Regions from separate parts of the Methylophaga sp. F-2 genome, predicted to be linked through region 1. Evidence: riboswitches for the same ligand, from Rfam matches in the RefSeq annotation. Region 1 holds a riboswitch; each other region holds the start of a gene.
What was found. Region 1 has a riboswitch for cyclic di-GMP ahead of AC13DA_RS08115 (hypothetical protein). Riboswitches for the same ligand answer to the same signal wherever they lie in the genome.
Positions count from the first base shown of each region.

Region 2: another riboswitch for cyclic di-GMP. It lies ahead of AC13DA_RS07150 (hypothetical protein); the one in region 1 lies ahead of AC13DA_RS08115 (hypothetical protein).
Region 3: another riboswitch for cyclic di-GMP. It lies ahead of AC13DA_RS12750 (hypothetical protein); the one in region 1 lies ahead of AC13DA_RS08115 (hypothetical protein).
Region 4: another riboswitch for cyclic di-GMP. It lies ahead of AC13DA_RS00980 (hypothetical protein); the one in region 1 lies ahead of AC13DA_RS08115 (hypothetical protein).

Region 1 covers NZ_JBSXOF010000018.1:226,549-234,824, reverse strand. The annotation lists gene AC13DA_RS08130 (DHHA1 domain-containing protein) at 1-711, shown strand, start outside; gene AC13DA_RS08125 (acyltransferase family protein) at 745-1,782, opposite strand; gene AC13DA_RS08120 (undecaprenyl-phosphate glucose phosphotransferase) at 1,959-3,368, shown strand; cyclic di-GMP riboswitch class I at 3,599-3,684, shown strand; gene AC13DA_RS08115 (hypothetical protein) at 3,722-4,210, shown strand; cyclic di-GMP riboswitch class I at 4,395-4,473, shown strand; gene AC13DA_RS08110 (hypothetical protein) at 4,509-5,027, shown strand; gene AC13DA_RS08105 (polysaccharide biosynthesis/export family protein) at 5,157-5,708, shown strand; gene AC13DA_RS08100 (hypothetical protein) at 5,727-6,917, shown strand; gene AC13DA_RS08095 (Wzz/FepE/Etk N-terminal domain-containing protein) at 6,942-8,276, shown strand, end outside.
Region 2 covers NZ_JBSXOF010000018.1:10,624-18,899, forward strand. The annotation lists gene AC13DA_RS07125 (inactive transglutaminase family protein) at 1-906, shown strand, start outside; gene AC13DA_RS07130 (alpha-L-glutamate ligase-like protein) at 903-1,895, shown strand; gene AC13DA_RS07135 (SIMPL domain-containing protein) at 1,949-2,668, shown strand; gene AC13DA_RS07140 (PA0069 family radical SAM protein) at 2,668-3,726, shown strand; gene AC13DA_RS07145 (hypothetical protein) at 3,819-4,316, opposite strand; cyclic di-GMP riboswitch class I at 4,343-4,425, opposite strand; gene AC13DA_RS07150 (hypothetical protein) at 4,823-5,326, opposite strand; cyclic di-GMP riboswitch class I at 5,354-5,436, opposite strand; gene AC13DA_RS07155 (Gfo/Idh/MocA family protein) at 5,652-6,659, opposite strand; gene AC13DA_RS07160 (peroxiredoxin) at 6,821-7,336, shown strand; gene rpiA (ribose-5-phosphate isomerase RpiA) at 7,402-8,082, opposite strand.
Region 3 covers NZ_JBSXOF010000019.1:717,915-726,190, forward strand. The annotation lists gene AC13DA_RS12730 (HAD-IIB family hydrolase) at 1-557, opposite strand, end outside; gene AC13DA_RS12735 (2OG-Fe(II) oxygenase) at 714-1,343, opposite strand; gene AC13DA_RS12740 (cytochrome c/FTR1 family iron permease) at 1,613-3,520, shown strand; gene AC13DA_RS12745 (molybdopterin-containing oxidoreductase family protein) at 3,570-5,693, opposite strand; cyclic di-GMP riboswitch class I at 5,918-5,996, shown strand; gene AC13DA_RS12750 (hypothetical protein) at 6,031-6,531, shown strand; gene AC13DA_RS12755 (YqaA family protein) at 6,661-7,101, shown strand; gene AC13DA_RS12760 (hypothetical protein) at 7,154-7,879, opposite strand; gene AC13DA_RS12765 (alkaline phosphatase) at 7,961-8,276, opposite strand, start outside.
Region 4 covers NZ_JBSXOF010000010.1:26,742-35,017, forward strand. The annotation lists gene AC13DA_RS00955 (HD domain-containing phosphohydrolase) at 1-329, opposite strand, end outside; gene alkB (DNA oxidative demethylase AlkB) at 499-1,131, opposite strand; gene AC13DA_RS00965 (TMEM165/GDT1 family protein) at 1,467-2,021, shown strand; gene AC13DA_RS00970 (methyl-accepting chemotaxis protein) at 2,098-3,414, opposite strand; cyclic di-GMP riboswitch class I at 3,833-3,917, shown strand; gene AC13DA_RS00975 (hypothetical protein) at 3,935-4,615, shown strand; cyclic di-GMP riboswitch class I at 4,932-5,014, shown strand; gene AC13DA_RS00980 (hypothetical protein) at 5,028-5,522, shown strand; gene AC13DA_RS00985 (hypothetical protein) at 5,851-6,264, opposite strand; gene AC13DA_RS00990 (hypothetical protein) at 7,017-7,955, shown strand.

The DNA of each region.
Region 1 (8,276 bases):
GGAGAGCAAATAAGTCATCCTCGTTTACAAGCACTGATTGATATGCATCCCAATAAATGTACTGCGTTGATAATCAATGAGTACTTAAATAATGCCTATGAATTATGGGCGATAACGGCGGCTTTTGGTGACAATCTCACAAGTGTTGCTGAAAATTATGCAAAAAAAATCCATCTTGATGAAAGTAAAATAATTAAACTCAAAACCTTGGGGCAGCATATTAATTACAATGGCTATGGTGCCAGTATTGATGATTTATTCTTCGCGCCTGATGAGTTGTATTCGTGTTGTGTTAACTACCGCTCACCTCTAGATTTTATTGATGACAATGCTGAGATAATTGAGACTCTGGACTCAGGCTACAACTCAGATTTGGCACAGGCAAAACAACAAAAGCTAAGCTATGAAAATGAGATGGTGGGAGTAATCACACTACCTGATGATAAATGGGCAAGGCGTATTAGTGGTACCTATAGTAATTATTTAAGCAATCAATTTCCTTCGCGGGCACATTTAATTCTCACTGAAATACCTGATTCATCTGCTTATGTGGTAAGCATAAGAGCACCCAAAATACGTCAAGAAGGAGCTGATTATATTGCAGGCCAATTTGACACTGGTGGAGGCAGGAAAGCTGCCGCGGGTATTAATTTCTTGAATGAAGATGAGTTACCAAGATTAATATCTCTCATAGAAAATTACTATAACTAGTCTCTATGAGAGCTAATTGAGTTAAACCCTGTTTCACCAGACAAATATACCAAAACTCAAACCAATCACTATCATGAGATAAGCGCTGATGGTTATCCATACTCCTCTTGCATGAGAGTAAAATTTTGACCTATGTTTTAAACATTGTTTATCTATCAACAGATACATTATTGCACTAAGTAAATAACCAATTAGGATCGCTAGAACTATACTGTAAAGCGTACCTCTGAAGCCGAAAATACCTGAGATACTGTTAGCAGCAAAGACGCCTATCCAATGGTTTAAATATAGGGGATAGGATATTCCTCCTAAGAATTCCCCGAAATCACTTTTCTCACCTTTAATAGCTAATAATAAAATGAGAGATATAGAAAATGCTGGGGAAAAATATTGATAATTACTATAGATTATTCCAAAAGTACTAGTGACCAAAATAGCAAAAAGAATAAATTTGACGAACGGTTTCTCATAGAAATTACCATATTTGTATGCACAAATCGCAGCAAATACACCAAGAAATATGGGGGCATAAAGATGTTGATGCCAAGCAATGACCGACAATAGTGCCCAAGTGATGGGGTGGCGACCAAATTTGCCAATTAGAACTAGTAAAATTGGTGCAAATAAATAGAACTGTTCTTCAGCATTGACACTCCAAAAATGATTTCCGGTTCCATCCAGAGGCATCATATCTTTGTATTCGAGTAGCTGCGGCGGTCCAAAGATATTATAGACAAAGGTGAGTTTGTATAGGATGAACTCAAACCATTTAATATTAACCGGATCTTTTAATAGACTAACAAGAATGATTAGTGATAGAGCAGCAAAATAAGGAATCCATATTCTGATTGCTCTATTGAAATAAAATCGAGGTAAGTCTTCCGTTTTACTTCTCAGTAAAATCCCCCCTATCAACCAACCACTCAAAGCAAAGAAAACATCAACAGCGATACTTCCACTTGGATCCCAATTGATTAGGCCATCATGGTAAAACATTACGATACTTGCAGCGATAAATCTTACATAGTCAAAATACGGATAATATGTTTTAAGTTTGGGATTTGTTCTCATTTATAAGTTCTTTATACTGTAATGATATGGAAGATGTAACTCGTCTAATAGTATTTAGATAAACAATTAGATGATACAACAAGTGACCAGCCAGAAAAGATTCAATATTTTGATATCAATACTCTGACGTAATTACTGTATTATTGCCAGCAGAATCTGGAATTGGAAAGGAACAAATGGCTCAAGGCAGGATCAGACAATACGATGCAAAAATTAATGCGATATCACGCCTGATTGATAGTGGCATTATCCTGCTTACCTTTTTGGCCTTATTTGATATTTTTAAGGCGGGATGGGATGTCCTTTACATATGGAGCCTCTTATTCGCTATTTTATTGTTTAATTTCTTTGCCGAATCTCAAGATGCCTATCGTTCATGGCGAGGTACTGCATTGCGAGAAGAAGTCTCGGCAGTTATGTTTTCATGGTTTACCAGTGTTTTCATTCTAGTAATGATTGATATCTTTTTCATTCACTCTGGTAGTTATCTTGATAGCTTTGTTTTTTTATGGTTTTTATTGACGCCAATTGAATTAATTTCCTGGCATGCCATTGTAAGAACATCATTGGCAATCCTCCGTGCACGTGGTGTAAATACCAGAAACGTTGCTATCGTTGGTGAAACAACATTAGGTAAACGCCTGGAGCGTGCATTTAATGAAATGGACTGGTCAGGATTCAGATTGGTCGGTTATTACGATGACCGATCACAAAAACGTGTTGAAACAGAGCCTAACTTAGTCGTCACCAACAAAAACGTGGGTGACTTCAACCAGCTGATTGAAGACTGTAAAGCAGGCAAAGTGGATACGGTATACATTACCCTTGCTATGTCAGCCGAGCATAGAATACGGCATATAACTGAGCTATTGGCAGATAGCACGGCATCAGTATACTTAGTACCAGACTTGTTCACGTTCAATCTTCTCAATTCACGTTGGGTGGATTATCAGGGCATCACGGCTATTTCAGTTTATGAAACGCCCTTTGCTGGTATCGACAGTATATTGAAACGATTAGAGGATATTATTCTCAGTATTATTATCCTGGCAATTATCGCTATACCCATGTTAATTATTGCAGCTGGGGTGAAGTTCACATCTAAAGGTCCTGTATTTTTCAAACAGACACGTTATGGCGTGGATGGTGAAAAAATTAAAGTATGGAAATTCCGTACAATGACTGTCACGGAAGATGGTGAAAAGGTCACACAAGCTCAGAAGAATGACAGCCGAATTACCCCTTTTGGTGGTTTCCTGCGTAGAACGTCTCTTGACGAGCTTCCACAATTTTTTAATTCTCTGGGTGGGTCGATGTCCATCGTTGGTCCACGGCCACATGCTGTAGCACATAATGAGCAATATCGTGCACAGATTCAGGGATATATGCTGAGACATAAAGTTAAACCGGGCATTACCGGATTAGCACAAATTAATGGTTTTAGAGGGGAAACAGATACGTTGGATAAAATGCAGGGACGTGTGCATTATGATCTCAAATATATTCAGAACTGGTCGCTATTACTAGATCTTGAGATTATTTTTTTAACACTGTTCAAAGGGTTTGTCGGTAAAAACGCCTACTAATTGTCTGTTTAGTTTTAATTAGTAATGTTACTTACTAAATATACTTGTTACTTACCTTGAGACACAGTATCATATCCATACTGTTAAGGTATCGGTGTAAAGCATATACACTAGATAATACTAGTTATCTTAAATATCTTAATAGCAATCAGAACAATAGACATCAACGGTGATGGCTTTGTAGCAAGATCATAATATGGTCTTACACAATGTCGGCGTGTTTGATGTTGTGTAATTAAAGCCAAACTCGCTGTGAGGCGGGGTCGGAAAGCCACAGATCTTTAAATCTACATTTAAAGATGGCTGGGTTGCATTGCTTGTTTTTTCGAATTCTTATGCATAAGGAAATTATTATGAAAAAAGCGATGCTATTTATCGTAGCTTTATTGTTTTCAGTAAGTGTTAACGCAGCGACGTTATCTCTGACTGAAGCTGGTTCAACTATCGCAAGTCAAAGTGCTGATGTTACCTCTGGGTCTGTTGTGTTAGGTAGTGGTACTGTTTCTTCAAAAAGTACTTGGAGTTCAGCATTTTCACTCACAACTGATACAGATACACCTGTTGTAATCGCATGGTCATTTAACCCTGCAATTAAAGGTGCAACATTAGTTTTTGGTACATTGGGTGACACTGTGTCATATGCAATTACTGAAGACTTCAGCTTCACAGCTATGTTGACAGCAGGTACTAGCTACATCCTGAGTATCATTGATGCGACATCAGGCGTAGTTAAATATGACGTTTCAGTATCTGCAGTACCTGTTCCAGCTGCATTATTCTTGTTTGCCCCTGCTTTATTAGGCTTTTTGGGTCTGCGTAGAAAAACAGCTGTTGCAGCATAAAAACAATGTTTTTGATAAAAAAGGGAGCTTAGGCTCCCTTTTTTATATCCATTAGCGAATTGATTTTAAATTCCAATAGCAAAATTGTACCAAGGTACAATAGACACGGGTGGACAATGCTCCATATCATTCACTCATCTGAAAAAGTCAGATAGGTGATTATCATATCTTATGGATATGGTAATTTAACAAAAGCCAAACTCGTCGTGAGGCGGGGTCGGAAAGCCACAGATCTTTAATTTAAAGATGGCTGGGTTGCATTGCTTGTTTTTTCAACTTATGCATAAGGAAGTTTATTATGAAAAAGGCGATGCTATTTTTAGTAGCTCTCATGTTTTCGGTTGGTGTCAATGCTGCAACATTGACTCTTACTGGTATCGGATCAAGTGGCGCAACACAATCTGTTGATGTAAATAACAACAGTACTGTACTCGCTGGTGGTACTGTAGGTGAGGTTGGTAACTGGTATTCACAATTTGATCTTACCTCTGATACAGCTACCAACGTGAAAATTGAATGGTCTTTCAATCCATTCACAGCTTTAACAGGCGCAACAGTAAAATTCGGAGAAATCACCGGCCCTAACGGCAGTTACTTACCAGGTGCACAAACCTTTGTTATCACTGGTGATTTTAGTTTCACTGCATTTTTAGCTGCGAACGTTTTCTACGGTTTAGATATTATTGATGCTGCATCTAACATTTTGAAATATGATGTATCAGTATCTGCTGTACCAGTACCAGCCGCATTATTCTTGTTTGCTCCGGCCTTATTAGGTTTCTTAGGGCTTAGAAGAAAATCAGCAGTTGCTGCATAAGAACTAAGATTTAAGTTAACAGTAACTTAACTGTTACAAATTGAAAGGGAGCAAAAGCTCCCTTTTTTTTTGAAAAATAGAGTGTTAATATCAATTTTGAATGTTAATTATAGATAAGGATTTTCCCTCATGCTTAAGCGCTTCCTTGTACTTTTTGTTGCACTTTTTTCTCTATTTTCTTCAACGACGTTTGCTGCAGAACGCTATTTATTGAATTCAGGCGACGTCTTAGACATTTCAGTATGGAATGAAGAGTCTTTGCAAAAACAAGTAACGGTCCTGCCTGATGGAGTTATCACCTTTCCTTTAGCAGGCGAAGTTGTCGCTAAAGAAAAAACGGTGGCAGAAGTTGAAGAAGAATTAACTAAAAAACTCAGTGAATACCTGGCAGATCCGGTTGTTACGGTCTCTGTCACAAATGTTGAAGGTAATAGAGTTCATATTTTAGGGAAAGTACTCAACCCAGGCTCTTTTGTGATGAATCAACCGTTAGACGCCATGCAAGCGCTAAGTTTAGCCGGTGGTTTATCGCCTTATGCAGAAGAAAACAACATTATCGTGCTTCGCAGAGATGGGGCTAAGCAACAAGTCTTACCCGTGAAATATGCAGAGATAAAAAAAGGCAAAGCACTAAATACCAACATTACATTGGAAAGTGGCGACGTTATTATCGTACCTTAAGCAAAATAGCCGAGACACATGTCCATGAGAAAATATATTCCGCTATTATTGCCTTGCCTGCTGATAAATACAGCATCAGCAGCAGAATGGGTATTTAATGCACAGGCTGATCCTAAGTTTAAATATGACGATAATGAGCTACTTCGTGAAGATAGATTAGATGATTTCAGTTTAAATATTGATCCTACACTAAGCTTAACGCGATCATTAGAAAACTCAACATCAGAAGTTCGTTTAGGTTATAGAATAAGCAGATATCAAGATCTAAAAGACCTCGATAAAGAAAATCCCTTCGCCAGTTTTAGTACCTCTTATGCTAATGAGAGAAGTACCTATGGTCTCAATTTAAATTATGCAGAACGTGAATCACGCGATATTGCAGAAGAAGATACGGCCGATTTTAGTAACACATCCACCACAATTACGAAAAGTATCTCGCCATCATATAGCTACAGATTGACGGAATTAGACACAATAAGTTCTAGCTTCTCATACCAAACTCGAAAACAGTCAGATTCAGGAAGCAATAACACTATACTGGGTTCATCGTCTAACCTAACAGATAATGAAACGGCTAGTCTTAACCTGGCCTGGCAACATCAATATACAGAACGGTTAAACGCGGGTTTGTCAGTCAGTTATGTTAACTATCAAGCTGAGTCTGACAGACTGGATAATGAATACGACTCTTACTCATTAGGACTCACAAGTGAATATCAATTGTCTGAACTTTGGTCAGTAAATGGTTTATTGGGTGCACGTTATTTGGATAGCGAAAATAACCCTGCAATTGGTCCGCAAACATCTGATCAAAGTTCAGGTTTAAATTACTCAATCAGTACAACAAGAGAAGATGAGTTAAATAGTTACACATTTTCAGCAAGTCGCTCATTAACGCCATCAAGTGAAGGTGATGTAAATGAACAGGATGCCTATACGTTCACATATCGGAGGAGCTTTACCGAGAAAGTTTCTGGAAGTTTATCAGCAAGCTATCGTAAATATCGCAGCGCCGATGATTTAGATAGTACAGAGACAAAATACATTGATTTTTCACCCAGTCTATCGTGGAAACTAGCTGAAGACTGGGCACTTGTTTTTTCATACCGATATCGTAGTGTTGATGAGTCAGATGGCAAGGATGTCGACAGCAATGCGCTTTCATTCAACATCGACTACAATTGGGATGGAATTCGTTTTTCTCGCTAAATCTACAGCAAAGAGCAATAATAAATGGAAGAAGAAGTAAAAGGCTTAGGGGATTATCTTAATCTTCTCTGGCGCAGGAAGATTTGGGTTATTATTCCTGCTACGTTGTTAGCCATAGCGACATTTATAGTGGTATTTTCACTCCCTGCCACCTATAAATCTCAGGGCACCATCCTGATTGAATCACAAGAAATTCCAAATGATTTAGTTCGTTCAACCGTCACAAGTTATGCTGACCAACGTATCGAAGTCATCAAACAACGATTGATGACGACTTCCAGAGTGATGGAGATGGTCAGTAAATATGATCTATACAGGCCTGAACGTCAAAAAACGGCAGCTACTTCTACTATTGTAGAGTTGTTTAAGTCCAATGTCAGTGTGGATTTAGTCCAGGCGAATGTTACTGATCCAGTGAGTGGTCGTGCTAAAAGAGCCAGTATCGCTTTTACCGTCTCGTTTATGGATAAATCGCCCCAAAAAGCACAACAGGTCGCGAATGAGCTGGTTACTGAGTTTTTGAATGAAAACGTCAAAGCCCGAACAGATCGTGCGGCAGAAACGAAAGACTTCCTGAAAGAAGAAGGGGATAAGTTTCAGGCAAAGGTGCGTGAACTGGAAAAACAAATTGCAGAATTTAAAGACCGCTACAGTGGCAGCTTACCAGAGTTATTACAGTACAACCTTTCAATGATTCAAAGATTAGGAGATGAACAAACCTCCAATCAAAACGAAATATTACTATTAAAAGATCAAATCACGACTCTGAGTTTGCAACTTTCAACTGTCCCGATGTATTTGCCTTTAGGTGTGACAGCAAGCAGTTCGAATGAACCAAGCAGTTCTGAAGTGAGGCTAGAACAATTAAGAATTGAATATAGCACCTTATTATCAAAGTATGAGCCAACTCATCCTGATGTGGTAAGAGTCAAGCGACAAATTGATGCGTTAGAAAAAGAATTAGGTGTCACGGGCAATGATGCTCAAGTGATTCAGACTGAATTAGAACAGGCTAAAACGGAGTTGAATACTCTAAGTGAAAAATATGCTGATAGTCATCCTGATATAAAAGCGCAAAAAAATAAAATTGCCAGTCTTGAGGAGCGCCTTAAAAAAGCAGATAGTCAGCCTGCTGAAACAAAATCATCTAATGACCGATTGAACCCAGCCTATGTACAGCTTAAGTCAAAAATTGACTCTACTGAGAATGAGGTGTCTAGGCTTCGTAGCAGGCAAGAAGAAATTAAAACCAAACTGGCCGAGTTTGAGCGTCGGGTATCTGAAACATACCAAGTACAACGCGCTTATGATGAGCTGACACGTGATCATGAGAATACTGTCGCAAAATATCGTGAGTTA
Region 2 (8,276 bases), 220 kb from region 1:
CAAGTTCACGCTCTGTTCCTTGAAGATGGTCGTAGAAGACAGGAATTAGTCACCTATATTCAAGTATTTGATGGTAACGACTATCAATTATTTAATCCTGAAACGGGTGAACAAGGCCGGCCAGATAATTTATTACTGTGGGAATACCATTCAGGTCCGGTTCTTGAACTGATTGGTGGTACTAACTCACATGTGACTTTCTCCATGATTCAACAAGAGCTGCCTTTTGGTGTGGCTCTAAACCAAAAATTTGCTGATGAGACCTTAATAAACTTCTCGCTTTATACCTTACCACTCGAAGAACAAGCCTTGTTTAAAGGTATTTTGTTGATACCGGTCGGTGTGCTCGTCGTTGTATTGATGCGTATTTTGGTCGGTCTGAAAACATCTGGTACCTTTATGCCAGTATTGATTGCCCTGGCCTTTATTCAGACCAGCCTCGTGACCGGCCTTGTTGGTTTCTTACTGATTGTTGGTACTGGTTTATTAATTCGCTCATACCTGTCCTATCTCAACCTACTCCTTGTTGCCCGAATATCCGCGGTCATCATTATGGTTATAGGCATCATCGCGATATTCTCTATTCTTGCCTACAAGCTTGGTTTAACTGAGGGTATGAAAATTACCTTCTTCCCGATGATTATTCTGGCATGGACCATTGAACGAATGTCGGTTTTATGGGAAGAAGAAGGTCCACATCAAGTAGTGATTCAAGGTGGTGGTTCGCTGTTAGTGGCTGTGCTGGCTTACCTAGCCATGAATAACGAATTAATTCGTCATTTAACGTTCAACTTCCTAGGCATCCAGCTTATTTTGATGGGATTAGTATTAATGGCAGGTAATTACACCGGCTATCGCTTGCTGGAATTGAAGCGCTTTAAACCCTTAACTGAGGATCACCTATGAGTCTGAATGTGCTGAATTGGCTGAAAGACGTCAAATCTCGGTACGTTCACCCAAACAAGCTTGCCAAGATTGGTGTGCTTGGAATGAACGAACGGAATATTGCTTACATTAGCCGCTATAATCCAAGACGACTCTATCCTCTGGTTGATGATAAGTTACAGACAAAAGAAATTGTGCTGGAAGCTGGCGTTAATGCGCCCGATCTTATTGGTACCATTACTGAACAACACCAGGTAGATGATCTGCTCGAGATTATCAAAAATACAGCGGGTTTTTGCATCAAACCCGCTCATGGTTCTGGTGGCAAAGGGATTTTAGTTGTCACAGGTTCTGATGATTTTGGTTATCACAAAGCGAATGGACAAATTTTAAAACTGGCCGATCTACAGCGTCATGTCTCTAACATTCTGGCCGGCTTATTTTCATTGGGCGGTCGAACTGATGTTGCCATTGTTGAAGCATTAATCCAATTTGATGATTGTTTCAATGGTTATACGTTTGAAGGTGTGCCTGATACACGCGTTATCGTTTTCAAGGGATTTCCTGTGATGGCGATGATGCGCTTATCAACCGCTGACTCTAACGGTAAAGCCAATCTTCACCAAGGTGCTGTTGGGGTGGGACTGGATATTGGCAATGGTAGTGCGGTACGCGCTGTACAGTTTGATCGCCCGGTTATGTTACATCCTGATACAGGAAGAAACCTGCTCGATCTTCAAGTACCGCATTGGGATCAGTTACTGCATTTGTCTGCTTCCTGTTATGAAATGTCAGGCTTAGGCTATTTAGGTACAGATATTGTCCTGGATAGGACAAAAGGCCCCATGCTGCTTGAGCTCAATGCCCGTCCAGGACTGAGTATTCAAGTCGCAAATGGTTCAGGTTTATTACCCAGGCTGAAAAAAGTTGAAGCATTGACCAATACAAAGAAAATGACTATTGAACAGCGAATCGCATTTTCAAAAGAGCATTTTTCTCGTCGATCATAAGCAACTTTTGATTTACACTGCTGGTAAACATTTCCTTTTTTGAGGGGCTTCTTATGTCATCGGTAAATAAAACCAGCAGTCTGATTCTTGGAATTGCTTTAGTTCTTGGTTTGAGCAGTTTAGGCTGGTTTCTCTCAAATGCCGCCATCAAATACAAAGAATATGAGCGAACCGTGACAGTGAAAGGCCTGGCTGAAAGAGAGTTCACTGCAGATGTGGTGATATGGCCTATCCAATTCACGCTCGCAAGTAATAATTTGCAAGCCTTATACAATGATGTTGATGCCAATACCAATACCATCATCTCCTTCCTGACTAAACTTGGAATCAAACGTGCTGATGTCACTATCAGTGCACCTGCCATTACAGATAAATCTGCCCAGCAATATGGGGGTAATGAGCGTGCTGAATTTCGTTATACGGCGGTTCAAACCGTCACGGTTTATTCGGATGCCATTGATACCGTCCGACAAGTGATGGGGCAACTTTCTGAACTGGGTAAGCAAGGTATCGTTTTAACAGGCAATAACTACGCTGCCCAACCTGAATATCTGTTTACTCGTCTTAATGAAGTCAAACCGCAAATGATTGAAGAAGCAACCAGAAAAGCACGTGAAGTTGCTGAAAAATTTGCGCAGGATTCAGATAGTACACTCGGCAAGATCCGTAAAGCTAGCCAAGGCCAGTTCAGCATTAGTGCACGCGATAATAATAATCCACAGATCAAAAACGTTCGTGTTGTGTCAACGATAGAGTATTACTTGTCTGACTAATGTCAGAAAACGCAAAAATACAAAAAGGCCGGGGAACGCTTAATAATATCGATGGCCGTTTCAATAAGTTTCAACGCACTGAAATTGATGATGGCTGGTTTCATGATGGACCAGCCAACAACTTAACAGAAGTGAGTGTAGAATCCCCTCGTAGTATTATTAGTAGAAACCAATCACCTGACCTTCCCTTTCAGCAATCAATTAATCCATATCGTGGCTGCGAGCATGGCTGTATTTACTGCTACGCCCGTCCTTCACATGCTTATCTGGGACTCTCACCAGGGATCGATTTTGAAACAAAGTTAACCATCAAACCCAATGCCGCAAAATTACTGCGAGATGAGTTGATGGCAAAAAACTATCGCTGTTCAACATTATCATTAGGCGCCAACACCGATCCCTATCAACCCATCGAACGCCACTACAACCTTACTCGGGAACTACTTCAGGTGATGATTGAGTTCAGTCATCCAGTTAATATTGTGACTAAATCTTCATTGATAGAACGTGATGTTGATTTACTCAAACAGCTCGCTGAGAAGCAATTGGTAAATGTTCATCTATCCATTACAACACTGGATAAAACACTTGCCAGGAAACTCGAACCTCGCGCCAGCAGTCCACAACGTCGACTGCAAACAGTTGAGACATTGAAGGCAAATGGAATTCCTGTATCTGTGCTTATTGCCCCAGTCATTCCTGTTCTGACTGATACAGAACTAGAAAATATTATTGATGCTTCGGCACAAGCAGGGGCTGAAAATATAGACTATATTTTCGTTAGATTACCAAGAGAGGTCAGCCCCCTCTTTAATGATTGGCTACATACTCATTATCCTGACAAGGCAGAGCATGTCATAAATCGTATTAAAGACTCCAGAAATGGCAAAACAAATGATCCAAGGTTTGGTTACAGGCTTGAAGGTCAGGGGCTATATGCAGAAATGATCAAAAAACGATTCGAAGTTGCGGTCAAGAAATACCCATTAAACAAGTCTCCAGCGGTTCTGAGAACCGACTTATTTCATAAACCAACAAAGCAAATGAGCTTGTTTTAAAAAGAAAATATTTAGTAGCCATAAAAAAGGGGAACCGAAGTTCCCCTTTCAATCTAACTAACAATTGTTAACTTGATTTTTTACTTCAAGTTTTATGCAGCTACTGCTGTTTTTCTACGCAGACCCAAGAAACCTAATAGGGCTGGTGCGAATAAAAACAATGCAGCAGGTACTGGTACAGCTGACACAGAAACATCATATTTAAATACATTTCTAGTTGCATCAATGATGTCAACCCATGCTGTGTACCCTTGGTAAATCATTGCTGTAAAACTAAAGTCACCGGTAATGTTAAACAACTGAATACCATCAACACCGTTGTTAAATCTTAATGTGGCCCCTGCTAATGAACTAGTAGGATTAAACGACCACTCAACTTTAACAGCTGTATCAGCGTCTGTACTAACATCAAACTGTGAGAACCATGTACCAGGTCCTTCACTTACTGTGCCACCACCTAAAACTACACTACCGTTTGATACATCGACATCCTGGTCAAAAGAAGAACCAGCAGTAGACATAGACAACGTAGCGGCATTAACACTGACCGAAAACAAAAGAGCTACAACAAATAGCATCGCTTTTTTCATAATAAATTCCTATTTAATATATGAAGCAATGCAACCCAGCCATCTCCAATCAAACCAGAGACCCGTGGCTTTCCGACCCCGCCTCACGACGAGTTTGGCTTTAAAAAATCACATTATTAAGACTTTTAATGATGTGTTCGTCTGAACCATTTCAGACGAGTCGATAGTACAAATCACAGTAGGAGACTACCAGCTCTATTAGTTAAATCTGGGACGTAACTCACAGCATTTGTCTGATCGCGTGAACATTATCACAATAAAACTGTGAACTGGTTGTGAATTTTAAGTCTGTCCAATTTAGTTGATATTTTTTACCGCTAAAGCCAGCGAACGAAAACATAGTAGTAACTGTGAATTCCAGATGAAAGTTCTACAAACTCATTCGTCTTGATTCAAATCGCTTACACAATAAAAAAGCCGTAGTATCAACCACGGCTTTTTGCTGACATTCGACATCTAAATTAGATATCGAAATGTCTTCCATCAGATGGTTCAGACCTTCCACACTAAAGTGCGCTTTTTCTACGAAGGCCAATAAAGCCTAATAAGGCCGGTGCTAGAAGAAAAAATGCAGCAGGAACAGGCACTTCAGAAACGGACTGAAGTGAGACATCATATTTGAATACATTTCTATTGCCGTTGAGTAGGTCAATAGAGGCAACTGTTCCAGCATAGAGTAAACCTGTGAACCTGAAATCGCCTGAAATATCAAATATTTGGACAGGGTCAACACCATTATCAAACGAGAGAGTAGCTTGAGTGAGTGCCGCTACTGGGTTAAATGACCACTCAATAACGGTAGATGTATCATCCGTTGTAGTAACGTCGTAGGTAGAACTCCATGGTTCGTCACCACTAGTAACTGTACCACTACCCAATACCGTGGTTCCCGTATCTACAGACGTTGTCTGAGTGGCATTAGTTGAGCCTGTAGGCTGAATAGTTAGTGTAGCTGCGTTAATTGATGTTGTAGCAAATAAAGCTATTGTGAATAGCATCGCTTGTTTCATATCTGGTACTCCTTGATTGTTACAAAGCAATGCAGCTCAGCCATCTTTGTAAAGATTAAAGATCTGTAACTTTCCGTCCTTGCCTCACGACAAGTTTGGCTATAACAACCCATCACGAATGTGTTGAGTCGAGATAACTGTTGAATTGATTGTACGAAAGTACATAGACAACAAGTTATATATAACAACAAACATTGTTGTTAATTTACCCTACCATTAATTAGGCCTTAATTAAAAGTGCATGTACAAATGTTCGTTTATGTTTGAAAATTTTTACTATTCAACTAAATGGTGCTGTGAGGGATTTGCAATTTACTTCATAGACTCAATCAATGTAGATTTTTTTTGACTGTCGAACGGAGGCAATGGCAGCACAAATTGCGGCACAATTATATCTGGCATCAGCTAATGACAGTTTGGGGGCTTTCCCTTCTAAGATGCAACCAGAGAAGTGTTCTATTTCCAGGTTAAAATGATTAGCCTTTGGTATTAATACGGTTTGTTCTTCTTCATCATTCCACCAGCTAATCGTGGCTTCTTCAGTTTCAGGTTGCCAAACGGTGTGACATTTAATGCCACCCTTGGTACCAATAATTTCATATTCACTTCGTCTGGCATGTTCAAAGCTCATTTCAAAGTGAGCAAACTTACCATCATCAAAATCAAACACCCCGCTTAAGCTAACATCAGCACCACTGTCATTAAGCTTAGCCATTGCCATGGCAGCGACAGGCTCATTATCAAACCACAATCTTGCCGTATGAATGGCATAAGGACCAATATCCCACATAGCACCGCCACCATCATTGATATCACGATCAATACGATACATTCGCGCTGGTTTCATCGGGAATGCAAACGCCGTTTTTACCGTACGCACGTCACCGACCTTGCCGTCATTAATTAACTGTCTTACATACTCATGCTGAGGATGGAAGATATACATAAAGCCTTCCATGACTGTTACATTATTTGCTTTTGCAGCGGCTTCAATGGCGTCAATATCGGCTACTGTCAGCGCCATCGGTTTTTCGATCAACACATGTTTACCATGATTGATGGCTTTGAGTGCCCACTCGGCATGTTCTTCATTCGACATCGGTAGATAGATGGCATCAATATTTGGATGAGAAAGTAATGCTTCCGGATCATCCAGCGTTTCTACCGACGTTTGTTGTGGTGCCAGTTTTTGCAACACTTCTGCCGCCGCCCCAGGACGACGACTGGCAATAGCTACCAGCTCCGCATTAGCTGCTTCAACAATAGCGGGCAGTAGTTTTTCGTTAACACGAGCAGCACCTAAAATTCCCCAGCGTAATTGTTTTTCAGCCATGTGTTTATATCCCTTTAATTCAATTTAGTGATCACCATGATATCGACTCGACAGCACAATTCCAAACTCATAAAACCGCATGTTTCATAGTGTTTTTATCTGTCAGCGATTGCCTTATGCTAGACACCCTGTAAATAAAAATAACGGATTAAGGAGCAATTATGACAATCGAAGTTGGACAGAAAATTCCCGCAGCGACACTTTCTGAGTGTGTTGATTTTTCGGCGAGCAGTGGCTGCCCTGTCAACCCTCAACCACAGAATGTTCAATCATTGACTGAAGGAAAAACCATTGTTCTTTTCGGTGTTCCGGGTGCATTCACCCCACTCTGCTCTGAAGAACACTTACCTGGCTTTATCCGATTAGCAGATGAGATCAAAGCGGCTGGCGCCGATGAAATCTGGTGCATGGCTGTTAACGATGCTTTTGTCATGGGCGCCTGGGGCCGACAAGTAAATAATGAAGGCAAGGTCAGAATGATGGCTGATGGTAGTGCCGAGCTGACCAAAGCCATGGGCTTAGATAGAGACTTAACTGCCGGAGGAATGGGTGTACGTTGTTATCGCTTTGCCTGCATCCTGAAAGATGGTGTGGTGACTTATATCGGCGTTGAAGGCTCAGGCGAGTTTGGTAAATCTAAAGCAGAAACCATTTTGGATGAACTAAAAAAATCCTAAGCAACATCACAAATATTTGAGTTGGGGGAGTTTCACTCCCCTTTCTCATTCACTGATGGCTAACGTTATCGCCAGTGTTCTTCCACCTCAAATTCACCACCAATAAAAATGGCTGATGCGGTGTCACTGAAAATCCCATGCTCGACTATGCCGGGAATGGTATCCAGAATCATGGTTAGCTCTAAGCTATCCATTTGTTTAAATTGCATATCAAGCACCAGACTACCACTTGCTGTAACAGCAACATTATCCCCCGAGGCATTTAGTCGAAGCTGGCCTTGACCACCTTGTTGTTTAAGCTGGGTCAGAACCAAACGCCATGCCTGAGGCATGACTTCCACCGGAATCGGAAAGTTTTGTCCGATATGCTCGACCAGTTTTGACTCATCAACTAAAACAAAAAATTGATCCGCTGCTGAAGCTAACAATTTTTCATTCACTAAATCCTGACCGCGTCCTTTCAATAAAGTAAGATCCGGTGTGACCTCATCGGCACCATCCACATACATATCCAGCGCATCAAGTTCTGCAATAGACAGCACGGGCAATCCCGCTTCACGCGCTTTAATCTCACTAATCGCAGAACTACTCACGGTATGAATAGTTAGTTTTTCAGTCTTACAGCGTTTTGCCAGAGCTTCAATAAAGAAATTGGCGGTGGAACCAGTGCCCAATCCCACTATCATATTCTGCTCAACTAAATTGGCTGCATGCAGTGCTACTCGTTGTTTTGGATTCATAGCCATAGACAAACTCCTTATGCCATCCGTAAATACTGTTCAGCTTACATAGCAATGACAGATAAAAAAACGGACAATCCATATGGTTGATGGTTCTTTCATCGTGTTCTGCACGCACTATTCACATTTTCATAACGTATGCTCAACCATGTAAAACTTGATGCCTCAGTGCTTAGCTCATATCCTTAGCTATAGCAGCT
Region 3 (8,276 bases), on a different contig from region 1:
TCTTCTGCCTCAATGCGTCGTGTCATATTATAGAGCGACTCAATTTGCTCGGTCGTCAGGCCACTCGCCAATAAGCGTCTTCGTTTCACTCGACCAAGTGAATGACCAGTATGGACCAGAGGAATCCCCAACAGATTGGCAACGTGAGATCCAACAAGACCGGCATCGGCATAATGGCTGTGTATCAAGTCAGGAATATGATCTTGCTTTCTGAAAAAATCAGCGAGGTTATCAGCAAACCCATCCAGATGTTCCCAAAGCTGTTCCTTATAAATATATTCTTCAGGACCAGCATCAATCCGGACAATCCTGAACTTCTCATTCACCACTTCAATGGGGTCAGCATAATCAGCATCAACATGACTATCGATAATGCGGCGGGTAACAAGATCCACCTGAGAGACATTGGGTAATTCAGAAAGAGCCTGAGCCAGCTCCAGCACATAGAGGGTTTGTCCTCCAGTATCAGCATCTCTGCCGAGTTCCAGATTATCAGCTCGTATGAGCCCATGCACACTGATCAGTGCGATATACATCTGCTCAACCGTGTCCCCCATAAAACCTGCTTCTCCCTTTATTACGTGTATGCGTTCAGATATCGTCCCACTCCTTGATACTATAGCATCACACTATCTTGATAAAGATTAGCTTAGGTTAATTTTTGCGGTGTGTATGTGTATGTGTATATGAAAACCGTTGAGTAATAAATAAATTCAGTTTCTGCGTGAAATTAAACGTTTCAACTTTGCACTCAAACGGTGGAAAAATCGATGTTTATTTCCCGCTGCCGCACTGGTCAGGAAATTGATTTGTATAGACTGGCGTTTGCCTTCAAAGGCCGGATAGCCATGCCAGCAGTTGTCAGTCACTTTGAAAGCGAGCAACGCGCCTGGTCCTGGGCTGATTTCATCGACATAATCATTCATATCATGCCCATTTCTCAGGATCCGAAGTTTGCCTGTATCAGCTTCCCATTTATCATTCAGGTAAATCAGAATAGTAGCTACTTTGGTTTTGGAGTCAGTATGAATCCGACCATCTTTTTGTCTGGAATAACCTCTGAGTGTGATCATCATCGGCAAATCCATTACCTGCACATCAAATTTCTCACAAATAATGCGACGAAACTCAGGACTATCGATTGACTCAATGAGTGATTTGAATGGCTCATTTAACTCAACATCATCCACATTGTAGCTGCCGCCATCTGCAATATCAGGAAAGCTGTTAATGATGCCCTTTATATCGTCAGGGTAAATTGACTCTTCTACTTTAAAATAAGGGAAAGGCAGCGTCTGCAAAGGCGCATTATTGAGCGAATCCAGCTTAATCACATTCTTCATTATCTTGTCATCAAATTGTCATAAACCTTCACATTATCACTTTCTGTACCTCAGATACACAAGCGAAAGCCTCTCATAACAAGTTATAACAGCGCTGTTGATATATTACTTTTCGCTCTACTCATCATTGAGAACTTCTTTACGTCAGTCTTATCTAAGAAATCATTGACTCGTAATAGTCAGTAACGTTTATAATGAGTATGATTCTCATTTAGAACTTGACTAAGTAATACATCGACTTAACAACCAAAGCTGGAGCGGTTAAAAACGTGTTTAAACTCGACCTTCGTAAAACCTCAGGTCTCATTATCAGTCTGATAATGTTCTTCTCATTTATATATGCGGCTCATGCGAACGATGCTCAGAGTGATACACGTCAACTGATGCAGATGGCTGAATATATCGGCGCTGACTATAGTGCTGCTGTAGCTAATGGGGAAGTCATCAATGAGGCTGAATACAGTGAGATGACAGAATTTTCTGCACTTGCTGTAGAAAAAACGCGTCAACTGGAAAATGGTCAGGACGCTGTAGAAGCTGCCCTAAAATTACAAAAGGCTGTTGCTGACAAACAGAACCCGGATGTGATTCATCCTATTACGGTTGAACTGCGTAATATTCTGATCAAACTGTCACCGGCCGTTTCATTACCCAGCGAATTATTACCTCTACAGCAGGTTCAAGCCCTTTATCAGCAAAATTGTAGTGCCTGTCACGGTGCTAAGGGTCAGGGTAATGGTGAACTTGCCGCTACGCTTGATCCAACCCCAACTGATTTTACCGACAAAGAACGTGCGATGAACCGGTCTTTAATCGGTTTGTACGATGCCATTACTAATGGTATCGACGGCACAGCAATGGTCGCACTGAGCCACCTGAACGAAAAACAACGTTGGTCTCTGGCTTTTTATGCTGGCAGCATAGCGTTTCAGGATAATAAAGGTCTCGCCACTGTTCCTGCAGGTATGAGCATTCAAGACTTTGTCAGTAACAGCCCGAATACCTTATTAAACAAATATCCTACATTGGATAACCAAACCGTCGCAGAACTTCGCTCAAACCCTCAGCCACTTTTCGCTTCTAACGACCCTCTCGCCATGGCTAAACAGCAGCTTAATGCTTCTCATAAAAGCTATATGGCAGGCGAATATAAAACCGCTCAAGGCTTAGCTGTTAGTGCCTATCTTGATGGGTTTGAACTCGCTGAAAACGCGCTGGATGCATACGATCCAAAATTAAGAAAAGATATTGAAAAATCCATGATGGCGTTCAGGCAGTTAACAAGCCAGTCTGATAAACAGGATGAACTCACTGCATTACTGGAAAAAACCAACAGTCAGTTAGGCCAGGCGCAAGATATGCTATCTGCCGATACCCTATCTGACTCTACCCTTTTCACCGCCAGCTTAGTCATTTTGCTGCGTGAAGGCTTAGAGGCAATGCTGGTTGTGCTGGCACTGGTGACCGTACTCGTAAAAACTGAACGCCGCGATGCAGTGAAATATGTTCACGCCGGATGGGTTATTGCCTTAATCGCTGGTATAGCGACCTGGTGGGCAGCTCAAAACCTCATCAGTATTAGTGGTGCCAGCCGTGAAATTATGGAAGGTGTCGGTGCATTGATGGCTGCCGTCATTCTATTCTATGTCGGTTTCTGGATGCATAGTAAAACCAACGCCGCAGCGTGGCAGGCATACATCAATCAGCATATTCACCGCCACTTAAGCACAGGTACATTGTGGGTCTTAGCTGGGCTGTCCTTCATTGCAGTGTATCGTGAAGTGTTTGAAACAGTCCTGTTTTATCAGGCTCTTATGACTCAGTCAGCGTCGTCTCAGTCAATGTCTATCGCTACCGGCTTTGTAACGGCGACGGTGATATTAGCTGTATTATTCTGGGTCATAATTAAATACTCTTTACGTTTACCTATCAGAAAATTCTTCACCTTCAGCACATACCTGATGCTGGCTCTATCCTTTGTACTGATTGGTAAAGCGGTGGCAGCATTACAAGAAGCCGACTTGATCAGCATATCGTCTTTCCCAATTGACTTTACCTTATCGTGGATTGGTGTTTATTCCACATGGGAAGGATTGGCAGCGCAATCGGCTATTCTGATTCTATCCGTATTGATATTGATAGGCATCAGGCCTTTCGGCAACAGACAAACAGCCTAACATTCAACACAAAAAAGCCCGCTAATGCGGGCTTTTTTCCATGTAAAAGTTAAGCATTTAAAGCCACTTGAACCAGGTTATCTGTAAACGTCGGCGCATGCCCCATATCAACAAACTCTGCCGAACTCACACAGTTAACTGTACCTTTATTTAACTGTCGCCAATAGCCTAATGTGGCCACCACAATACCTGGGCTGACATCATCGGTAATTTGTGCCAATGCCTCAAATTTACCTCTATCGTTAAAGACAGACACCACATCACCACTCTGGATATTTCTCATATCTGCATCCACAGGACTTATCATCACAAACTGTTCGCCCTGGCCTTTTATCTTGTTCTCCATATTGGCGTAACAAGAGTTCAGAAAGCCATGACTTTTAGGTGAAATGATATTTAAAGGATACTTTTCAGCCAACGCAGGATTGCTCTCATGCGTCTCTCTTGATGGGACATAATCAGGTAAGCTGTCTAAAGGTTCGCCTGGCTGGAAACCGTCATACATTTGCCTGAAAGGTCCAGCAACAAAATTTGTGGCTCCTTTTATTTCCAGCTCGCATTTACCACTGGGCGTGGGGAAATTTCCATTGCGGTGAGGAGCACGATCATCTTTGGTACCTACCTTTAATTTGGCAAAACCATGTTCGCGTAAATAAGCTAAATCGATACCATCACAAGCCGGTGATTCCCAGTCAACATAGTTCTCCAGACACTCGCTATCTGACCAGCTAAAGTTTTCTTCTTGGTAGCCCATTCTGGCTGCCAGACGTCTGAATATCTCATTATTGGGAATAGCTTCGCCCGGCGAATCAACACATTTTTCGTTATAGGTCAGATATAAGTGCCCCCATGACAGCACCATATCTTCCATCTCAGCCCCCATAGAAGCAGGCAGCACGATATCAGCATAAGAAGCCGTATCAGAAAGGAAATGTTCAGCCGACACCAGAAACAGATCTTCCCGCATCAAACCTTGAACAATCTTGTCAGTTTCTGCTGCTTGCGTGACAGGATTCGCATTCCAGCACATCATAGATTTAATCGGTGTATCAAGCCCCAACTCACCCGTTAGTGCTCGACCAAGTTGTATTGCATTCACCACTGGCGTGCCTTCCGGAATCAGATCTGGACGCGAGATGACATCAAATTTATAAGGATGCTCCCATACCGGGAACTGCAAAGCACCACCGCCAACATGCCGCCATGCACCGGTTAAAGCTGGCAAACAAGTAATAGCACGGATGGCCTGACCACCACCGTAGTTACGTTCAACTGCTACCCCAAGGCGAATTGCCGCAGGTTGGCTAGTGGCAAACTCACGGGCAAATTGACGGATATCATCCGCAGCTATGCCTGTGATAGTGGCAGCCCATTCGGGTGTTCTGGTCTTGGCTCTATCTGCCAAGGCATCAAAGCCAACGGTGTAGTTGTCGATGTAGTCCTGATCCTGTAAACCTTCTTCAATGATGACATGCATCATCGCCATCGCTAATGCACCATCGGTACCGGGTTTTGGTGCGATATGCCAGTCAGCCTCTTTAGCTGTTTTGGATTTATACGGATCAATCACCACCACTTTGGCACCATTTTTCTGTGCATCTTTCACGATATGCCAATGGTGAATATTGGTGCTAACCGAGTTACAGCCCCAGATAACGATGTATTTAGAATGAATAAAACTCTCGGGATCGACACCTGCCGTCGGCCCTACGGTCAATAACCAAGCGGTACAAGAACCTTCGCCACAAAACGTACGCTCACAGACGGTCGCCCCCATTTTGTTAAAGAAAGCATCGCCCCCGTTTAAGCCATGAACTAAGCCCTGATTCCCTAAATAGCTATAAGGCAAAATGGCATGCGGACCTTGCTCTGCAATAATCGCTTTCCAGCGGCTAGTGATTTCATCTAAAGCCTCATCCCAGCTAATTCGCTCAAACTGTCCACTGCCCTTAGGTCCTGTTCGTCGCATCGGATACAACAGACGATCCGGATGGTAGTGACGCTTTTCATAGTCTTTGAGTTTGACGCATAAGCCGCCACGCGTCATCGGATGTTCTTTATTGCCTTTGACTGAAGTTAATTGACCGTTTTCCACCTCATAGACCATCGAACAGGTATCCGGACAATCATGTGGACAGCCTCCATGATGCGTCGTTTTTAGTACGCTTGCCATATTGCTCTCTCCTCTCTGATATGTATTTTTTTATTATTATTTTCAGACTATACACCAGTTTAAAACGGGAAATATGCCCGTTAATTTACTCAAGATAATTGATAGAAATTTTATTTAAATCAATTACTCACTCTGACATTTTCTTGTAATAGAGCCTCTATACACTTAGCCGCGGATGAATAATTAACCACTTGAGCAATTGAGTGGTTTATCACTTTCATCCTTTTAATCAAAGCCAAACTCGTCGTGAGGCGGGGTCGGAAAGCTACAGGTCTTCCAAGTGAAGATGGCTGGGTTGCATTGCTTGTTTTTTCACTCTAAACATAAGGGAATTTTTATGAAAAAAGCGATGCTATTTGTCATAGCACTATTTTTCTCTGTTGCGGCTAATGCAGCAACACTTAACTTAACAAAAGGTGACTCAGCTTTCACCAACAATGCTAGTCAGGAAATTGATCTTGCTAGTGGTAGTACAGTATTAGCAAGTGGGACTACAGGTAATGGCGCATGGGAATCTTCGTTCAGTTTATTTACTAATGACGCAACACCAGTAGTTATTGAATGGTCATTTAATCCAGAGTCTAATCTTGATAATGCAACTATTGCATTTGGTGTTTTAGGTGGTGCTATTCAAAATTTCAACATTACTGGTGATTTCAGTTTCACAGCGATATTAACTGCAGGTCTGACATATGTGTTGGATATCTATGACGCAACGGGTAAAGCTTTAAATTACAGCCTATCAGTTTCAGCAGTACCTGTTCCTGCAGCACTTTTCTTATTCGCACCAGTTTTATTAGGTTTCTTAGGCTTTCGTAAAAAAGCGATTGCAGCCTAAACCCATCTTTAGAAAATCACCGTTCAATATTGGGGAGCTTCGGCTCCCTTTTTTTATGTATGATTCAATATTTCCTAGGAGAGTATCAGTTTGACTTCTCCACCATCACGCCATCGAGTAACCGCCTGAATGGATTATTTTGTTAGCTTGGGTTATCCCGGTCTCTTTATCTCAGCCTTTTTATCTGCAACACTACTGCCACTTAGCTCTGAATTGGTTCTGAGCACACTATTAATCAAAGGACTATCACCGAGTTTGCTCATCACCACAGCCACCGTGGCAAATGTGCTTGGCTCAATGCTGAATTATGCTTTAGGTTATTGGGCCAGTTCTGCAGTCATAAAAAAATGGTTACGGATATCAGAAAGCGATATTAGAAAAGCGGAAAACCGGTTTAAGAAATATGGCCTTATTTCCCTGTGTTTTGCCTGGTTGCCCATCATTGGTGATCCATTAACTGTTATGGCAGGTCTCATAAAAATACATCTAGGCTGGTTTGTCGTGTTAGTCACAGCAGGTAAGTTGATTCGCTATATTGTCATCAGTCAGGTAGCACTGTCACTAAATTAAAAAACCCCGTTTCAGAGACTGAAACAGGGTTTTAACTGGGTTACACTTTTATTCAATGATGATGTGGATGACCGATATCCTCACCTTCACTATTATAAAAACCGGATGGACCATGGTCGATATACCCCTGGTTAATCATCTTCGCAATAAATGGATCGGATTCACTATCACCAATATCGGCATAATCTGTTGTCTGATAATCATCACGCATTTTAAAGCTGGCATTAACAGCGCTTTCATCTTTAATCAGTTTCGTTAACTGCCATGTTTGAATGTGACTGTCAGCGGTATTTTTCCAGCTTTTCACTAATGATAAAGCAGGTAACCATTCAAGTTGGAGATGGCTATCACCTTCTGTTAACTGATAAGTTTCGACTTTGTCACAGGCTTCCCCCGAAGTTGATACCAGTGTCATATTATTTTTCAACTTGTCTGTAATCAACTCATGCACTTGTTGCCATTGACTATCAGCATTAGCGTACTTCACCTCGCCCGGCTGATACTCGATAGCATGTTGCTCCTTATCAAAAAAACGTACCATTCTTAACTGGCCATTATGGGTGTATTCCCACATATCGGTAACACCCGTCTGGGTAAACTGATTACTAACACGGCCATGTTGACGCCACAACATCATCGTTGCCGTTTTATTAGAGTCACTGTCAGTCATTTCGTACGTTGCCCCTAATAACTCAGGATCGATTGAACAACTCTCGCTCGCCTGAACTAGTAATGGAGAAGTGACTAACACCAGACTCGCTAATAAATGATATTTCATCTGTATAACCTTCATCGTGTTGATTTTATCCAAACGAAAAAGGGGTGGACTCACGCCCACCCCTCTCTTTTTCGTGTGATGTTACTTAATCGCTTTTTCTGCTTTGATTTCCAAACGTGCCGCTTGATTCATGATGTGATAAATCAAGTTTTGTTCATTCACTCCTGTTACCGCACTTGCACCAGGACCTGTCGCAAAAATGGCTACATCTTCACCTGCATGTGTTTCAGAATCTAATGGAATCAATGCTTCTTGATGGTATCCAGATAATTCAGTATCCACAGCAGTTAAATCTTTACGACCCGCATCCGGACCTGCGTTATAGCTGGCATCAGCATCCGTTTCATTGCCCAAGTCACGGAAACCAAGACCGTTTGTATAACCTAAAGTTGTATAT
Region 4 (8,276 bases), on a different contig from region 1:
ACAACAGTGATCATCACAATAGGTACAGTCTGACAATGAGGCATGACGCGAATTTTTTGAATAAATTCCACACCATTCATATTCGGCATACGATAGTCGGTGACGATGAGATCCGGCTCATTATCGTTAAGCCATATTAGACCTTCTCCCGGACTACTTAACGATGTAACAACAATATTGTCAGCAATTTGTTGAATAATGCGTTCTAGAATTGTGCGCCCTGTAGATTGGTCATCAATGATCAATACGTGTTTTGATTTTTTCAGAATGCTTTGCCTCCTGGCTTTTGCATAGGGACTCTGAGTGATTAGTTTGTCTTCGCGAATCAAGATGGTTTACCTGATTATGTGGCACTTCTGACCGCGCATCCTGCAATAAAGCCACTAAAGACAGCTTACGAAACCTGTAGGCTGCTAGTTAAAAGTATCAAAATGCCTCAATTAAACTTGGCTTTCAGACTCTAAATCTAATCATTATGCGTATAACGTTTTTTTTAGTCTAGTCGATAGTCGTCCCTGTATTGCGAAATGTCAGGTTATATCTAAATTGACCGGTTAGAGGATGATGAGCGAGTTTGATCGGCTTTATACCATGAAAGCGTAAACGGTCAACCCCTCCCCAGATGACGATATCACCATGCTCAAGTAAATGGTAATTAGGTTTTTCATTGCGATTATTACCACCAAATTGAAATATGGCCGGTACGCCGAGAGAGACGGAAACAATAGGCTGAGTGAAGTCTTTTTCGTCCTTATCCTGGTGCAAGCCCATACCGACACCGGGAGTGTACTGATTGATAAGACAAGCATTAGGCTGGAAATGTTGAAAATCTACCAATGAGGCATTTTCTTCTGCCAGCGATTCAAATAACTCAGGCATGGATGGCCACGGCATATTTGTCAGTGGGTCAATAGCTGTATAACGGTATCCCTTGTTATCACTTACCCAGCCTAAGTCACCACAATTGGTCATTTTTGCTCCTACATAATATCCGCGCTTAGTCGACATTTGTCGAAAAGGGGAGAGTGCGCTTATCTGATTTATTTCAGTGAGCAAGTTTTCTGCAATCTGTTTTGCTACTCCTTTAAGAAGGTAGCTTTGCTCTGCAAGTTTGATAACCATGTCAGACATTGTATTTTCAGTATACGTTTATAGCAGATTAATTAAGTTGATGAGTGTTGTTACCTGCGATTGGATAATGCGCTCATTGGATAAAAGCCGCCAATAAAAAATGCAGATTAACCATAGGCAAATAGTTAGATAACAGCTACAATATTGTCATCGTCTTGGGGGAGTAGTCTACTCACCTACCGGTGTTTGAAGCTGTCAACATAATTGGACCCTCAAGGTCCATGGCAGTTTCGTACCAGCTTGCTGGTATTGACAAGACCTAAGACAAATAATGATTCCTCTTGGCGGGAGATCGTTGTTTGTCTTGGTATTGTTATCCCGCCGGAGTTTATTTAATGGATGCTTTCTTTACTTCTGTTCTCACGGTTTCGCTAGCGGAAATTGGTGATAAAACCCAGCTTTTATCTTTAATGCTAGCTGCACGTTTTAGCCATAAATCAGCCATCGTGGCTGGAATCCTTGTTGCTACACTCCTCAATCATGCTGCATCTGCCTGGCTGGGCACCTGGCTTGGACAATTTATTCTTGGTCCAACAGGTCAGTGGATACTGGGCTTGAGTTTTATTGCGATGGCCGCTTGGTTATTGATACCAGACAAGGAAGATGATGATGCGATTAAATATGCTAGATACGGGGCGTTTGTCGTTACCACCGTGTTATTTTTCATTGCTGAGATTGGTGATAAAACGCAAGTCGCTACTATTGCGCTTGCTGCAACCTACCAAAATATTTTTATGGTGACACTGGGCACGACAATTGGCATGTTATTAGCCAATGTTCCAGTAGTATACGCAGGAGAAGCCATGTTGAAAGTGATCCCTTTGAATGTGGCTAGATGGGCTGCTTCCCTAGTATTTGTTATTGTTGGTTTAACCATTATTCCATGGTAAACCCTGTGACAAGGGCACAATAAATATTATCGAGCCACACACCTGTGTGCGGCTCGATGGTTTATCACTAATAGTGTTAGTGAAGATTCGATAAATTTTCTACCACTTCCACGACTTTTTTTGCACCGCTTCTGATTTGGCTGATGGTATTCCCTGCGGTATTAGCAAACTCAACGCCTGATTCGACACCCGACATGCTTCCGGACATACTTTTTATGACGGAATCACTTTTAGACTGGATTTTATTAATCATGCTCGCTATTTCGGCCGTTGATTGTGAGGTCCGTGTCGCCAGTGAGCGAACTTCATCAGCCACAACAGCAAAACCACGCCCACTATCACCCGCTCTTGCAGCTTCTATTGCGGCATTTAAGGCGAGTAAGTTTGTTTGTTCAGTGATATCGCTGATCGTTTTAACGATAAATGATATTTGTGCGGTTTCTACACCTAGCTGTTCCAACTCGGTTGATGAATGACTGAATTGTTGTTTCAATTCTTCAAGTTTATCAATGGTTTTAAAAATAATATCTTCACCTGTCGAGGATAACTTTTCTGTCTCCAGTGATATTGTATAGGCTGTGTTAGCGGCCGCTTTTTCTTCCTCGGAACGGCGAACTTTTTCAGTAATGTCAGTGGCAAATTTAATGACTCGATAGGGCTTGCCATTACTATCGAATATAGGGTTATAGGTGGCTTCCAACCAAACAGCAGATTGATATTTATTTATCCGTTTAAAATTGTCTGCAATAAAACGTCCCTCATTCAATTGTTCCCAGAACTTGGCATATTCAGGACTTTTTACATAGTCTGAGTCACAAAAAATTCTATGGTGCTGTCCTTTCACTTCATCAAGCTTATATCCCATAAGGCTCAGAAAATTTTGATTGGCATTGGTGACACGACCTCCCATATCAAACTCTATGATAGCCATTGAACGATCGATTGCAGATAGCAAACTATCATTACTACGAGAATGTTCTACACGTTCGGTCACATCGTTAGCAATCTTAAAAATTTTAACGACACGGCCTTCACCATTTTTTATTGGGAAATAATTGGCTTCCAGCCATATATCATGGCCGTTTTTATGCTTGCGTAATACTTCCCCTGAAAAATACTCACCGTTCTTTAGATGCTTCCAAAAATCTTTATATCGGGAAGATTCAACTTCGGATTTATCGCATAACAGTTGATGATGCTGTCCTATCAGTTCAGAAGAGGAATAACCTGTTACCCGAGAAAAATTGTCGTTTACTGCAGTGATGATACCTTCAGGTGTGAACTCAATAATGGCGAGTGATGACTGCATTGCGGTGAAAATCTCCAGCAAGGGAGTGAGTTCGTTTTTTAATACCGCATTCTCGGTGATTAACTGCTTTGTTTTACCAAACATGTCTTTTTTTCGCCTCTTTGCAAATAGTGTGCAATTTAATTGTATGCATCTTATATCGGCAGTGAAAAGTAAAAGTTAACTGCTTTTATACGAAAGCATGATGTCTATCACGTTACTGGTAAGTTAATGATCTTAATGGGGGGTACTGACTTTTGCATTTCAAACACGGTGGGTGGATATGGGTAAATTGTGTTCTTCCGAGTGAGGATTAAGTTATTTTTCACTTATGCTGAAAACGTATCGAATTTTCCTCTATAAGCATTGTGTTGAGGAAAAATGGAATGTCTTTTTTTAATAAATTAGTACCAAAGTACAATGTAATTTTTAATTAATTAAGGCGAGTTAATAGTGCGCAACTGATTGTTGGTGGTTACCTGTTGCGAAATTAAATAGTTATATTATTATTTCATCGTGTTCAACACATTAACGCCAAACCTGATGTGAGTCAGGGACGGAAAGCCTACAGCTGTATATTGAAGTCTTGACAGGGCTGGGTTGCAAAATTATTGGGATATGGGACATGTATAAAAAATTTTTTGCAACAACCCTTGCTCTGTCAGCATCGATGTTAACGATATCGGCTCATGCTGCAAATATTGGCTGGACAGACTGGACAAAAACAAGTCAAAAAACTGCATCTGGAACCATGGCGTTTGGTAGTGACAATGTCAGTGTTGGTTTTAGCTCAAGTTCTGATGCTTATTTCATAGAATCGGGAGCGACAGATAATTGGTGGGGTAATGCCTACACCAAGGGGACGGTTAGCAATCTTCCATCATCACGTGAAATTATCGGTTTGAGTACCGATGGTACAGTAGAAATAAAATTTTCAGAAACAGTGCTGAATCCTTACATTGCCCTTGTCAGCTGGAACGCAAATAATGTTGATTTTGGTGATACAAAAATTAAATTTGATAGTACTGGTTTAGGGAAGTACGGTTCGGGATCACCCACCCTGTATTCTGACGGTACTGGATTTACTACCTCTAATTTTGCCGAGCTACATGGAGTGATTATTCTTGAAGGGTTATTTGACTCGTTCAGTTTTACTCATACAAGTGAAGGCTGGCATGGCTTCACCGTAGGTGCCGCAGGCATCGCGCCTGTGTCGGAAGTGCCTATTCCAGCGGCTGCATTTATGTTTGCTCCGGCTTTGCTTGGTTTTATGGGACTTCGCCGTAAAGCCAAACAAGCTGCATAATCAATCAATATATACTGGCTTTTTTGTCCCTGATTGTCCGGCCATGACAAGCTGGTTATCGAACATATCTTGCCTAACTCCACATAGTCTTACTTAATCTGAACTTAATTAGAGATATGTTGACGTGAGTTAATATTCTCTTTGAACATTTTTTTGACTCAATTTTTACTATGAATTTAAAGTCAATTTTTAAAAAAATCATACTTAAGGATGATTTTTTTTCTAATTCAATTTAAGTAACCTGTTAACAACAGAATATAAGTGTTCATCTGTTACTCGCCATAGCAAGTTAACTTTAATTTATTAATTTTGTTCAACATATTATCGCCAAACCTGATGTGAGTCAGGGACGGAAAACCTACAGCTGTGCATTAGTGGCATCAGGGCTGGGCTGCATGAAATGGAGATTTTTATGAAAAAAATAGTGTGGATGCTATTAAGCCTGGGTTTATTGACGTTATCTCTGACAGCTTCTGCTGCGACTGTTGTTAAAGCTAATTTTGATGCAGGATGGCCGACTTATGACGGTGGTGAATTTACGTTTTCTGGGAATTTTGTGGGAGAAGATCTGAATAACGACGGCGTATTGTCTTTCGGAGAGTTTTCCGTATTTAACTGGAGCTCTGCTTATAACTCATACACATTATCTGACCTGTTTGATACTGGCGATATTGTCATTAGCACACAAACTTGGTTGGCTAATGGCATAAGCTGGGTTGGAGCAGACGATTTAGCTTACATAACTTGGGATGACAGAGGACAATCGATAAATACTAACATCCTGGGTGAAGTTCGCTTTACTTCTTTCGAAGTTTCTGCGGTTCCTTTACCACCAGCTGTCTTGCTGTTTGCACCTGCACTACTGGGTTTTATGGGCTTACGCCGTAAAGCAAAACTAGCTGTCTAATTAATTTCAGTATTTCAAACGTTTAAAGCCGTCATAGAGTGACGGCTTTTTTGTCTGTTTAAAATCACGTTGAGCTAAAACACATAATCCAGACTAATTTGACCAGTGGCGTATCGCGTTTTAGTGATGATGACTCAGAAACAATATTGAGTTTTAGGCTTCAGGCTTATCGCTGTTATAATGCCTGCCCAATGTCCCCGTAGCTCAGCAGGATAGAGCGTCCCCCTCCTAAATCCTCCAGAGCAATATCGATGTTGCCTTCTACCGCAAGGCAATCCCATGATTTTATTGAGTTTGTGACATTAGCGCCGGTTAACTTCCGGCTTATTCAAACTGATTTTTGGAACTCAATGACAAAGTTCTCACCATCAAACTCTATAATCTGTCCCATCACTTCTGGTCGAACAAAGAAATCTTTTTTGATCTTGCTGCCATCGATACCGCTTTCAACCTTCTTTATTTCGTCACCGTTTTTCGGAACAGCAATAATCAATTTGATAGGTTGAGTATCTCGAAAGGCTTTGACGAGCTTTTCCGCCAATTCACTATTACCGTTTCCTGACCATCTCGATAAGTAATCTGTGTATACCCACTTTCCATTTCGTTCGGGCATCTTCAGACGATGCTGCCAGCAGCTTATGACGAGCTCACCTTCAGGTGTTTCGGCACAGACAGACCAATTTACATTTTTCAGTTTTGCTTTGTAACGGCGAAATGCCTGTTCATAACCAAGAGCCCCCATTTACTTTCTCGCCTCCAAGTGCATTTGTTCCAACATAGTGGGTATGAGCGGGTTTCTCATTTCACCGTTCGCCATAAACTGACTGACGATCATATCGTTTTGTCCCTAACTGATTTTTTTCAACAGTTCAGATAACCCTATTATCATGAACATGGCTAGCAATAAGCAAACAATCGATGACTAAATTCATACTTGAGATGTCCACTCCGGTTGGCTTGGGGTTATTTGGTGCAGGGGTGTATACGTACATCAAAAAAACTGCATTTTCTATTGATTCCACGTTGATCTCACGTTGATGTCAAAACGAAGGTTTTCCTTGATGTAGGTAAAAAGTCAGTTCAAGTGGGGATATGCGAACTATCTCAAAGTTAGGCCTGCTAACACTTTCATGAACTGTCGGAATGTCATATTGACCGAAGTACTGTTGAAATACTCTCCTCTATAAGGCTGTTTTTTTGGGAGGCGGTTTTTATTGAAGGTATGGTCTTCAGCTATCTACATTATTTCTAGGACTATACTTATTTTAGACTCCATCTAGTTGGAATCGATAGATCGAGATGAAATATGAGTTAGAAATTTTGCGCAATCATTACGTTTAGACTCAAAATCCATACAACCACCAAGCATCAATAAACATAAACAAATACAATTGGTTGGATTCATTTTTGACTGATTCTGAAAATCTGCCTAAACATTGCCAAAAAATAATGTATATATAAGTAAGCTCCAAATAAACGATTAATGGAGCTCACATGCAAACACAGACACACGAAAATACCGACCCTCTAGTCGTTCAAGCGAGTTTTCGACTTCCGCACTTGCTAACAGAAAAGCGTTCAAAAGGGACATCGAAAGACACTTCACCGTATAACCTTTATTCTCAGTCCACCGCTCAGCACATGGGGGAAGAGGCTATCATTCCTACACCCCATAAATTTTTATCTATGGCAGATGCATGTCAGAAGCCAGCTCCATTACAGAGAGTTCTGATGATGCTTTCTGAACTTAAAGAGTCCGGTCGGAGAAAGCCAATCACTCTAAGACTCGCTGCTATAGCAATAAACATGAAATATACCGAGTTGGGTATTGCTCCAGCATGGCGAAATAATGTGACAATTCAGGCCGATAATATTCAATCAAGATTGTTAGATCCGTTGGACTTACGGGTTATCGATTTGGAATGGTTACACTCGAAAAGAATCAATGAGCAATATTCATTGGATACCAGCCCTATTTATCTGGAGCTGTTCAACAAAGACAAATTTGACTTTGATTTGGCGTATAAGCTTGTAAAACAAGAAACTGATACGAATACAGGACTTGTTGCTCTAAACCTTAACGAAGAGATTCAGAAAGAGTTAATTTCATACAAACTGCCGAGATTATCGGAAGAGTTTCGAAGAGTAGTCATGCTGCGAAGTGAGGTTGAAAAGGATCTTAAACTTGCCGCTAGTCGTAATCCAAGAATGGGTAAGAAACTGCTAGATGTCATTCCCGATAGATTAGATCAATGGATGAGCACTCAAATATCACGCAGTGACTCAAAAACCGTTATGTATGAGACATACAAAAAAATAACCGGAAGCTCCATTACCGCCAGTAGTTATAAAGCTAAGCTTCAAGCGTTAAAAAATGCGTTGCGGAGAGCTAACAGCCAGTTTGTACATTTAGGCTGTGAGGTTAATGGTTAGGGGTGTTTTAGTAGTCTAAAGTTATTAAGACTGTAGCCAAAAACAATACTGTCCGACGGCTTCGTAAGAAGCCGTTATGGTCTCTCCAGAATGAGCAATAAAGCGTAACAGGGTTGACCGTAGAGAATAGAAAAACCGAAAGTTATTACCGCAGGTTTTTCTTTATCTTTCATATACATAATGAGTGCGGGTAAAAGTGTTAACACTACAGTAATACTAACCCCGTAGTAATTAAATAAATAACTATATAACCAATACGCGTGCGCGAGGGGGGAGAGTAATATACCCCGTTCATCTTCAAAGGTTTGATAACCAATACGC